DNA from 3 places in the Bradyrhizobium sp. WSM471 genome. Region 3 is predicted to be linked to each of the others. Evidence: predicted binding sites of a transcription regulator. Region 3 holds the regulator's gene; each other region holds the start of a gene.
What was found. Region 3 encodes HrcA, which represses chaperone genes, less so after heat shock. Its sites were predicted from a motif close to GTTAGCACTCNCNNNNNGNGAGTGCTAAC; they were not measured.

Region 1 (3,274 bases), 2.7 Mb from region 3:
CTGGCGAGCGGGCGCGGAGAGCGCCTTGCGCACGATCTCGACGCCGGTCTTCTGGTCGTCGTTCTTGGTGCGCAGGCCCTTGAGCTGCTCGGAGGCACGGAGCAGGGCGACGCCGCCGCCCGGGACGATACCTTCCTCGACCGCGGCGCGGGTCGCATGCATCGCGTCATCAACGCGATCCTTGCGCTCCTTCACCTCGACCTCGGTCGCGCCGCCGACGCGGATCACCGCGACGCCGCCCGCGAGCTTGGCAAGACGCTCCTGGAGCTTCTCGCGATCGTAGTCCGAGGTGGTTTCCTCGATCTGCGCCTTGATCTGAGCCACGCGCGCTTCGATGTCGGCCTTCTTGCCGGCGCCGTTGACGATCGTGGTGTTCTCCTTGTCGATCATCACCTTCTTGGCGCGACCGAGCATGTTGAGCGTGACGTTCTCGAGCTTGATGCCGAGATCTTCCGAGATCGCCTGGCCACCGGTCAGGATCGCGATGTCCTGCAGCATGGCCTTGCGGCGATCACCGAAGCCCGGAGCCTTGACGGCAGCGACCTTCAGGCCGCCACGCAGACGGTTCACGACCAGGGTCGCAAGCGCTTCGCCTTCGACGTCCTCTGCGACGATGACCAGCGGCTTGCCGGTCTGCACCACGGCCTCGAGCAGCGGCAGCAGCTCGTTCAGCGAGGAGAGCTTCTTCTCGTTGATGAGGATGTAGGCGTCGTCCATCTCAACGCGCATCTTGTCGGCGTTGGTGACGAAGTAGGGCGAGATGTAGCCGCGGTCGAACTGCATGCCCTCGACGACGTCGAGTTCGGTCTCGAGCGACTTGGCTTCCTCGACGGTGATGACACCCTCGTTGCCGACCTTCTTCATGGCGTCGGCGAGGAACTTGCCGATCTCTGCGTCACCGTTGGCCGAGATGGTGCCGACCTGGGCGATCTCGTCGTTCGAGGTGACCTTCTTGGAGTTCTTGACGAGGTCCGCAACGACGGCTTCGACCGCGAGGTCGATACCGCGCTTCAGATCCATCGGGTTCATGCCGGCGGCAACCGACTTGGCGCCTTCGCGCACGATCGCCTGGGCCAGCACGGTGGCGGTGGTGGTGCCGTCGCCGGCCGCGTCAGCGGACTTCGAAGCGACTTCGCGCACCATCTGTGCGCCCATGTTCTCGAACTTGTCCTCGAGCTCGATCTCCTTGGCGACGGTGACGCCGTCCTTGGTGATGCGGGGAGCGCCGAACGACTTGTCGAGCACGACGTTGCGGCCCTTCGGACCGAGCGTGACCTTCACCGCGTTGGCGAGAATGTCGACGCCGCGAAGCATCTTGTCGCGCGCATCGACGGAGAATTTGACTTCTTTAGCTGCCATCTGGATTTTTTCCTTAGGTGTTTAACTGGATGAGAGAGGGGCTCTTAGGCCGCCTTCTTCTTGGAAGCGGGGACGTCGAGGACGCCCATGATGTCGCTTTCCTTCATGATCAGCAGGTCGACGTTGTCGATCTTGACCTCGGTGCCGGACCACTTGCCGAACAGCACGCGGTCGCCGACCTTCAGGTCGATCGGGATCAGCTTGCCAGCTTCGTCGCGGCCACCCGGGCCGACGGCGACGATCTCGCCCTGCGAGGGCTTTTCCTTCGCCGTGTCGGGAATGATGATGCCGCCAGCGGTCTTCTCTTCTGCGTCGATGCGCTTGACCACGACGCGGTCGTGAAGCGGACGGAAATTCATGCAGTTCTCCTAAGCTTTTGCACGAGTTGGGAATTTTGGATTGTTAGCAGTCTGTGCCGGCGAGTGCTAGCACAGGCACAGCTGAGATAAGGCAGGATTTTGGCGGGAGCAAGGGCTTGTAGCAGAAAAATAGCACTCGGAAGCGCCGCCTGCCAAAATCTCTTTCCATCGTTAATCGCGCTCGGCGCCCGTATTAGCACGGGGCCATATCTGCTGCTAACGCGTTGAATTTCAACAGCTTGTTAAACTTTTGGGCTTGAGATGGATTGTCAGTTTGCGTCACATTTCTCTCATGTGAGCGCATCAGCAGCGGGTGGCTCTTAAGGCGCACCGGAAAGCCACCCCTTGAATGCGCTCCTGCAAAGGAGGTTGGCATGGGCTTGCGGAGTGGAGCCGTTTCGGACGATTTCCGGAAACAGCTGCTGGGTTACGGAATGACGACCGCGCAGATTCTCTATCGGATGCCGGATCATCCCTCACTGCTCCAGACTTACGTCTGGCAGGATTATGACATGTTTCCGAAATTTCCGGCGCTGAAGGATTTCCTGGCGTTCTGGCAGGAAAAGCTCGACGGACCGCTTCACTCGGTGACAGTGGCGCATTCCAAGCTGATCAAGCCGGCCGAGTTGCGTGCGGTGGACGGCGTGTTCCGGCTGCATTGAAGGCGAGCGCGGGGCTGTAGGTGGGTTAGCGTCAGCGTAACCCACCATGCTTCAACGGTTGCGGAAAGAAGTGGTGGGTACGTTAGCGCTAACCCACCCTGCGGTTTCGCATTCTGTGCTAGCCTCTCCCCATAACAACAGGGGAGACCGCCCATGGCCAAGAAAGCAAAATCGCGTAGCGCATCGCAGGCGGCGGTGAAGAAGCGAAGCGGGGCCAAACCCGCCGCACGATCCTCGGCGCGCAAGGCGGTGAAGGCGAAAGCTCGCGCGACACCGGCAAAGTCATCCGTCAAGAAACCGGCGCGCCCCAAGCAGCGCATTGCGATCAGCCATCACCGCGAGGAAGACTTCAAGGCCGACGGTCTGCGCACCTACGCGAAGTATCGCGATCTCGGCATCGCCGCCGCGAGCCACGGCCTCGCGCAGGCGCACGTGATCCGGCTGCAAGGCCCTTGCAATCCGGACGAGGTGTCGAAGCTGCACTTCCACGACGTCGAATTCCAGATGGTCTACGTGCTCAAGGGCTGGGTGAAGACCTATATGGACGGAGAGGGCGAGACGCTGATGAAACAAGGCAGCGCCTGGACCCAGCCGCCGAAGATCAAGCACATGATCCTGGACTATTCGGACGACGTCGAGCTGCTGGAGGTGATCCTGCCGGCGGAGTTCAGGACCGTGGAGTTGAAGGCGTAGGCGAGGCGGAGATCAGCCGCCGTCGTTGCAATAGCGTTTCCACATCGCGCGATAGGCATCGTCCACCGCTCGCGCGTATGAGACGGGGTTGCCGGCCGCGGCAGCCCTGATCTGTCCGGGCAGTTCGCCGCGCAACTTATCGAGCTCGCCGATCTGCAACCCACGGCTCGCTGCGATTTCGACATAGGCCTCATCGCTATC
Region 2 (3,274 bases), 940 kb from region 3:
GTGAGGTGGGGGGAGTTCTTGATGGCTATTCACCGCAAACGTTTTCGTGTCGAGGAGGCTATTGTCGGCGAGATGCCCAGCCCCGAAATGATTGAGGAGGCTGCGCCGATGCATAGCGAGATCATGGCCGAGTTGCGTGCGATCCGTGCACAGATGGCGAAGGGCACCGCGCCCTTGTCCGGCAGCGCCGCCATGGCGGCGATCGACGCCTCCACGGCCCACGAGCTCTCCGAAGCCCGCACCATGCTCGATACCTACCGGGCGCAGATCGAGCAGTGCGAGAAGCTGAAGGTCGAGCTCGACCTCATCCACGACGCCATCGACCGTACCAAGCGCGAGATCGCGACACTGCATGGCAAGAGCTTCGACGGCGGCGAAATGGCCAAGGTCAATGGCGAGCTCGGCGCGGTCGTCGGCGGCACCGAACAGGCAACCCAGCAGATCCTCGAAGCCGCCGAGTCGATCGACCAGGCGGCCAGCGCGATGGCCAAGGTGCAATCGGCCGATCAGCAGAAGCGGCTCGCCGACGATATCCAGGAACGCGTCATCTCGATCTTCGAAGCCTGCAACTTCCAGGACCTGACCGGCCAGCGCATCAGCAAGGTCATGAGCACGATGAAGTTCATCGAGCAGCACATCAATTCCATGATGGAGATCTGGGGCGGCGTCGACGCGATCAAGTCCCACGTCGTGCCGCAGGTCGACACCCGCAGCGATGACGACAAGCTTCTCAACGGCCCGAAGCTCGCCGGCGACGTCGGCCACGCCTCGCAGGACGACATCGACGCGCTGTTCGACTGAGCGGACGCGACACTACGGAAAAACAAAACGCCGGCGAGAGCCGGCGTTTTTTTCGTCATTGCGAGCGAAGCGAAGCAATCCAGACTGTATCCGCGGAGGCAGCCTGGATTGCTTCGTCGCTTCGCTTCTCGCAATGACGAGTGGCTAGGCCGGCGCCGCGATCACGCCCTCGGCGCGCAGCGGACGTAGACCATGTTGCCGTAGCGGGTGGCGGCGTCCTTGTCGATGAAGCGGGTGATGAGGACGCGGCCGTCGAAGGAGACGATCTCGCGGTCCTGCTCGCCGGGCGTCGGACCCGCCGGTCCGATATAGTTCTTTCCGCTGGGCGAACCCTTCAGCCGCAGCTCCTGCGGTGTTGCCTGGTCCGCCAGATGCATGATCACGCCGCCGGAGGAGCCGGCGGTGATCACATAAGGATTTTTGCATTGGGCCCGGGCGGCAGCCTCGGTGCGGGCGCGGTCGGCCGGGTTCTGGAACGAGGCGAGGCCCCAGCGCCCGACGATCTCGTCGGCGCGGATCGACGCGGGCATTTCCGGACCGGTGCCGGGCTCGGCCTCGGGGGGCGGTGAGGACGAAGAAAAGGACGGCAGGCTCATGCCGCCGCCGCAGGCGCCAAGCAGCAGCGCCAGGCAAGAAGCCGCCGCCAGATTGGCGACCGTGCGCGCGTGAGCTGAACTGATCATGGCATTCCCCCGGACAAAACCATGGCCGCACCCCTGACGCAGCCAAGCGCAAAACCGCTGCCGGAGCAATGACGTCCTTTAATACGCCGGCGCCCCGAACAAGTTTCCAATGTCACCATCCTATATCCGTCTCACCAATCGCTTAACCACCTTTGCTTGACAGGATCGCGGCCAAGCCATATTCCCGGACGCACCATTAGCACTCTGAAAGATGGATTGCTAACGCGCGCCGATCGATCCTCGGGAAGGGTGGACGGAAGCGCCGCCCGCCCACTTTCACTCCTTCCGAAGCGAGCCTCCAAAGGGAAACCTCATGACTAAATCCAAATTTCGTCCGCTGCATGACCGTGTCGTGGTCAAACGTATCGACGCCGAGTCAAAGACCAAGGGCGGCATCATCATTCCGGACACGGCCAAGGAAAAGCCGTCCCAGGGCGAAGTCGTCGCCGTCGGCCCCGGTGGCCGCGACGAGGCCGGCAAGCTGATCCCGATCGACCTCAAGGTCGGCGACCGTGTGCTGTTTGGCAAGTGGTCGGGCACCGAGGTCAAGATCGACAACGATGAGCTCCTGATCATGAAGGAGTCGGACATTATGGGCGTGATGGCCTAAAGCCAGACGCCTGAACGGCCGCTGAATGCATGCCCGGGTCACTCGATCCGGGCATGCATCATTCCGCCGGGTTCGATCGCGGACTCCGGAATGAGGCGACCCAATAAGCAAGACACATCACGAAAAAGAAGAGGAATTGCAGACCATGGCTGCCAAAGACGTCAAGTTTTCCGGAGACGCGCGCGATCGCATGCTGCGCGGCGTCGACATTCTCGCCAATGCCGTCAAGGTGACGCTCGGCCCGAAGGGCCGCAACGTGCTCATCGAGAAGTCGTTCGGCGCGCCCCGCATCACCAAGGACGGCGTCACCGTCGCCAAGGAGATCGAGCTCGAGGACAAGTTCGAGAACATGGGCGCCCAGATGGTGCGTGAGGTCGCTTCCAAGACCAACGATCTCGCCGGCGACGGCACCACCACCGCGACCGTGCTGGCCCAGTCCATCGTGCGCGAAGGCGCCAAGTCGGTTGCCGCCGGCATGAACCCGATGGACCTCAAGCGCGGCATCGACATCGCGGTTGCGGCCGTCGTCAAGGACATCGAGAAGCGCGCCAAGCCGGTCGCCGCCTCTTCCGAGGTCGCCCAGGTCGGCACCATCTCGGCCAACGGCGACGCCGCCATCGGCAAGATGATCGCGCAGGCGATGCAGAAGGTCGGCAACGAGGGCGTCATCACCGTCGAGGAGAACAAGTCGCTCGACACCGAGGTGGACATCGTCGAGGGCATGAAGTTCGACCGCGGCTATCTGTCACCCTATTTCGTCACCAACCCCGAGAAGATGACCGCCGAGCTCGAGGACGCCTACATCCTCCTGCACGAGAAGAAGCTGTCCGGCCTGCAGGCCATGCTGCCGGTGCTGGAAGCCGTGGTGCAGTCGGGCAAGCCGCTCGTCATCATCGCCGAGGACGTCGAGGGCGAGGCGCTGGCCACCCTGGTCGTCAACCGCCTCCGCGGCGGCCTGAAGGTCGCCGCCGTCAAGGCGCCGGGCTTCGGGGACCGCCGCAAGGCCATGCTCGAGGACCTCGCGATCCTCACCGGCGGCCAGCTGATCTCCGAAGACCTCGGCATGAAGCTCGAGAACGTCACGGTGAAGATGCTTGGGCGCGCGGGCAAGGTGGTGATCGACAAGGAGAACACCACGATCGTCAAGGGCGCCGGCAAGAAGCCGGAGATCGAGGCCCGC
Region 3 (3,274 bases):
TTTCACAAGGACGTTGACAGCTATTCGGCCTTTCTCGAAGCCGACGGCAAGACCTCGACCGGCCTTGCCGGTTATCTGAAGGCGCGCAAGATCAAGCGCGTCTTCGTCGCGGGGCTGGCGACGGATTTCTGCGTCGCCTGGACCGCGCTGGACGCGCGCAAGGCGGGCTTCGAGGTCTATGTGGTGGAAGACGCGTGCCGCGGCATCGACAATCAGGGTTCGCTCGCAAAAGCCTGGGCCGACATGGCCAAGGCTGGCGTGAAGCGGATCCAGTCTGCGGATATCGCGGCGAGCGCGTAAGAGGCGCGATCGAACTGCAAGACCCTCGTCCTGAGGAGCGCGCTTCTTCGCGCGCGTCTCGAAGGATTGAAGGCCTCGCTGCAGCAGCTCGGCCTACATGGTTCGAGACGGCGCTTGGCGCCTTCTCGCCATGAGGATCAGTTGGCCGCGCCGTTCGGCTCGTTGCTGTTGGCAGCGGGCGCGGCCTTGGCGCCGCCCTTGGCGACACCGACCAAGGCGGGACGCAGCACGCGCTCGCCGATGGTGTAGCCGGCCTGCATGACCTGCACGACGGTGCCCGCGGGTACCGATGCATCTGGCACCTCGAACATCGCCTGCTGGAAGTTCGGGTCGAACTTCTGGCCCAGAGGATCGAACTTCTTCACGCCGTGTTTTTCCAGCGCGCTGAGCAGCGAGCGCTCGGTCAACTCGACGCCCTCGATCAGCGAGGCGAGGCCTGCATCGGCCGTCGCACGGGCTTCGGCCGGAACGGCATCGAGAGCGCGCTGGAGGTTGTCGGCGATGTCGAGCACGTCGCGGGCAAAGCCCGTGACGCCGTAGAGCTTGGCGTCAGCGACCTCCTTGGCGGTGCGCTTGCGCAAATTCTCCATCTCGGCCAGCGTCCGCAGCATGCGATCGCGCGCCTCGGCGACTTCCTTCTGCAGAAGCTCGACCGAGCCCGGCTCGGGATCGTCGGGCATGATGTAGGGTTTTGACACCACGGGCTCGCCGGCCGCAGCACTCGTGTCTTCGGGTTGCCGGTCTCGATCGGTCATCGGCTCTCTTTTCGCATTCGTCTCAGGGGGTTTCTGGCCCGGATATCGTGCTTCGGGCGCCGAAAATCAAGCGCCCGTGATCGGGGGAGACGCCGGTCAGCCCCCCAGGAGCCGGCTGACGATGCGGGCAGCGTAGTCCACGGTCGGGATCACGCGGGCATAATTCAGCCGCGTCGGCCCGATCACGCCCAAAACGCCGACGATATGGCCGGCGGCATCCCGATAGGGCGAGATGATGGTGGACGAGCCCGACAGCGAAAACAGCTTGTTCTCACTGCCGATGAAGATCCGCACGCCTTCCGCGGTTTCGGCGCGGCCGAGCAGGTCGATCACGCCGCGCTTGGTCTCGAGATCGTCGAACAGCAGGCGAACGCGCTCGAGATCCTCCAGCGCATGCAAATCCTCGAGCAGATTGGCGTGGCCGCGGACGATGAGCTGCCGGTCCTCGTTCTCGCCGCCCGACCAGCTGGCGATGCCGGCCGAGATCACCTTGTGGGTCAGCTGATCGAGCTCGGTGCGCGCCTCTCCGAGCGCGGTCTCGAGCTCCAGCCGGGCCTCGGCCAGGGTCCGGCCCCGGATCCGCGCATTGAGGAAGTTGCCGGCTTCGGTCAACGCCGAGGATGGAACCCCCGGCGGCAGCGTCAACACGCGGTTTTCGACCTGCCCGTCCTCGCCGACCAGGATTACCAGCGCCTTTTCCGGTTCCAACCGGACGAATTCGATATGTTTCAGCCGCGCATTGGATTTCGGCGTCAGCACGACGGCGGCCGCGCGGGTCAGGCCGGAAAGCCGCGTCAATGCCTCCTCGAGCGCAGCCTCGACCGATTGCGCGTGGCCGACGGAGGTCAACTGGCTCTGGATCGCCTGCCGTTCACCGTCATTGAGGTCGCCGACCTGCATCAGGGCATCGACGAAGAAGCGCAGGCCGAGTTCCGTCGGCAGCCGGCCGGCGGAAGTGTGCGGGGCATAGATCAGGCCGAGCTGTTCCAGGTCGGCCATGACGTTGCGGACCGAGGCGGGCGACAGCGGCATGGCGATCAAGCGCGAAATATTGCGCGAGCCCACCGGCTCGCCGGTCGCGAGATAGCTTTCGACGATTTGACGAAAGATGTCGCGGGAACGCTCGTTGAGCTGGGCGAGGCCCGCGCGCGGCGCGATCAGATGGATCGGATCGTGATGGGCCACAGACCGTAACTCCTCTAAGCTACAGGTAATTTGTCTATCCCGGACGCTTCTGACAAGCGTGGCGTTGGCGGATTGAAAATCGCAGGTGAAGAAGGCCTCGATCTTCCCCCTTGCCGCCCACCCTCACCCCCCCTACAAGCACCGCCAACAGCCCTTTTCCGAGAGTTTTGGAGGATTTCCCATGCGGCCAAGCCGCCGTGCGCCCGACGAATTGCGCCCCGTGACGCTGGAGCGCGGCGTGGTCAAATATGCGGAAGGTTCGTGCCTGGTGAAATTCGGCGACACCCACGTGCTGGTCACCGCCACGCTGGAAGACCGCCTGCCGCCATGGCTGAAGGGCCAGGGCCGCGGCTGGGTCACCGCCGAATACGGCATGCTGCCGCGCGCGACCTCGGAACGCACCCGCCGCGAGGCCTCCGCCGGAAAGCAGAGCGGCCGCACCGTCGAAATTCAGCGCCTGATCGGCCGCTCGCTGCGCACCGTCATCAATCTCGAAGCGCTTGGCGAACGCCAGATCACGGTCGATTGCGACGTGCTCCAGGCCGACGGCGGCACCCGCACGGCCTCGATCACCGGTGCCTGGGTCGCGCTCGCCGATTGCGTCAGCTGGATGAAGGCGCGCAACATGGTGAAGGCCAATGTGTTGCGCGACAACGTCGCCGCGATCTCCTGCGGCATCTACAAGGGCACGCCCGTGCTCGACCTCGACTATGCCGAGGACTCCGAAGCCGATACCGACGCCAATTTCGTCATGACGGGCGATGGCCGCATCATCGAAGTCCAGGGCACCGCGGAACGCGAGCCGTTCACGGAAGCCGAGTTCCTGGCGTTGATGGCGCTGGCACGCAAGGGCGTCGCGCGTCTCGTGGACTTGCAGAAACTGGCGGTAGCGTAGTCAATAGCCCGATGCATCGCCGAATCACCGGAAAGCTGGTCATCGCGACCCATAATCCCGGCAAGCTCGCCGAGATGAAGGAGCTGCTCGCGCCTTACGGCATCGATGCGGTCTCGGCCGGCGAGCTAGGTCTTGCCGA

Region 1: BRA471DRAFT_RS24090 (co-chaperone GroES) is a predicted target of HrcA. The motif match lies at 1,761-1,789, and genes of this name have one in related genera.
Region 2: groES (co-chaperone GroES) is a predicted target of HrcA. The motif match lies at 1,680-1,708, and genes of this name have one in related genera.

Annotation. Positions count from the first base shown of each region.
Region 1 covers NZ_CM001442.1:5,316,833-5,320,106, reverse strand. The annotation lists gene groL (chaperonin GroEL) at 1-1,359, opposite strand, end outside; gene BRA471DRAFT_RS24090 (co-chaperone GroES) at 1,404-1,718, opposite strand; gene BRA471DRAFT_RS24085 (usg protein) at 2,093-2,380, shown strand; gene BRA471DRAFT_RS24080 (cupin domain-containing protein) at 2,534-3,073, shown strand; gene BRA471DRAFT_RS24075 (tetratricopeptide repeat protein) at 3,086-3,274, opposite strand, start outside.
Region 2 covers NZ_CM001442.1:7,055,299-7,058,572, forward strand. The annotation lists gene BRA471DRAFT_RS32160 (protein phosphatase CheZ) at 22-801, shown strand; gene BRA471DRAFT_RS32165 (hypothetical protein) at 963-1,484, opposite strand; gene groES (co-chaperone GroES) at 1,798-2,094, shown strand; gene groL (chaperonin GroEL) at 2,240-3,274, shown strand, end outside.
Region 3 covers NZ_CM001442.1:213,554-216,827, forward strand. The annotation lists gene pncA (bifunctional nicotinamidase/pyrazinamidase) at 1-300, shown strand, start outside; gene grpE (nucleotide exchange factor GrpE) at 438-1,055, opposite strand; gene hrcA (heat-inducible transcriptional repressor HrcA) at 1,152-2,240, opposite strand; gene rph (ribonuclease PH) at 2,422-3,135, shown strand; gene rdgB (RdgB/HAM1 family non-canonical purine NTP pyrophosphatase) at 3,147-3,274, shown strand, end outside.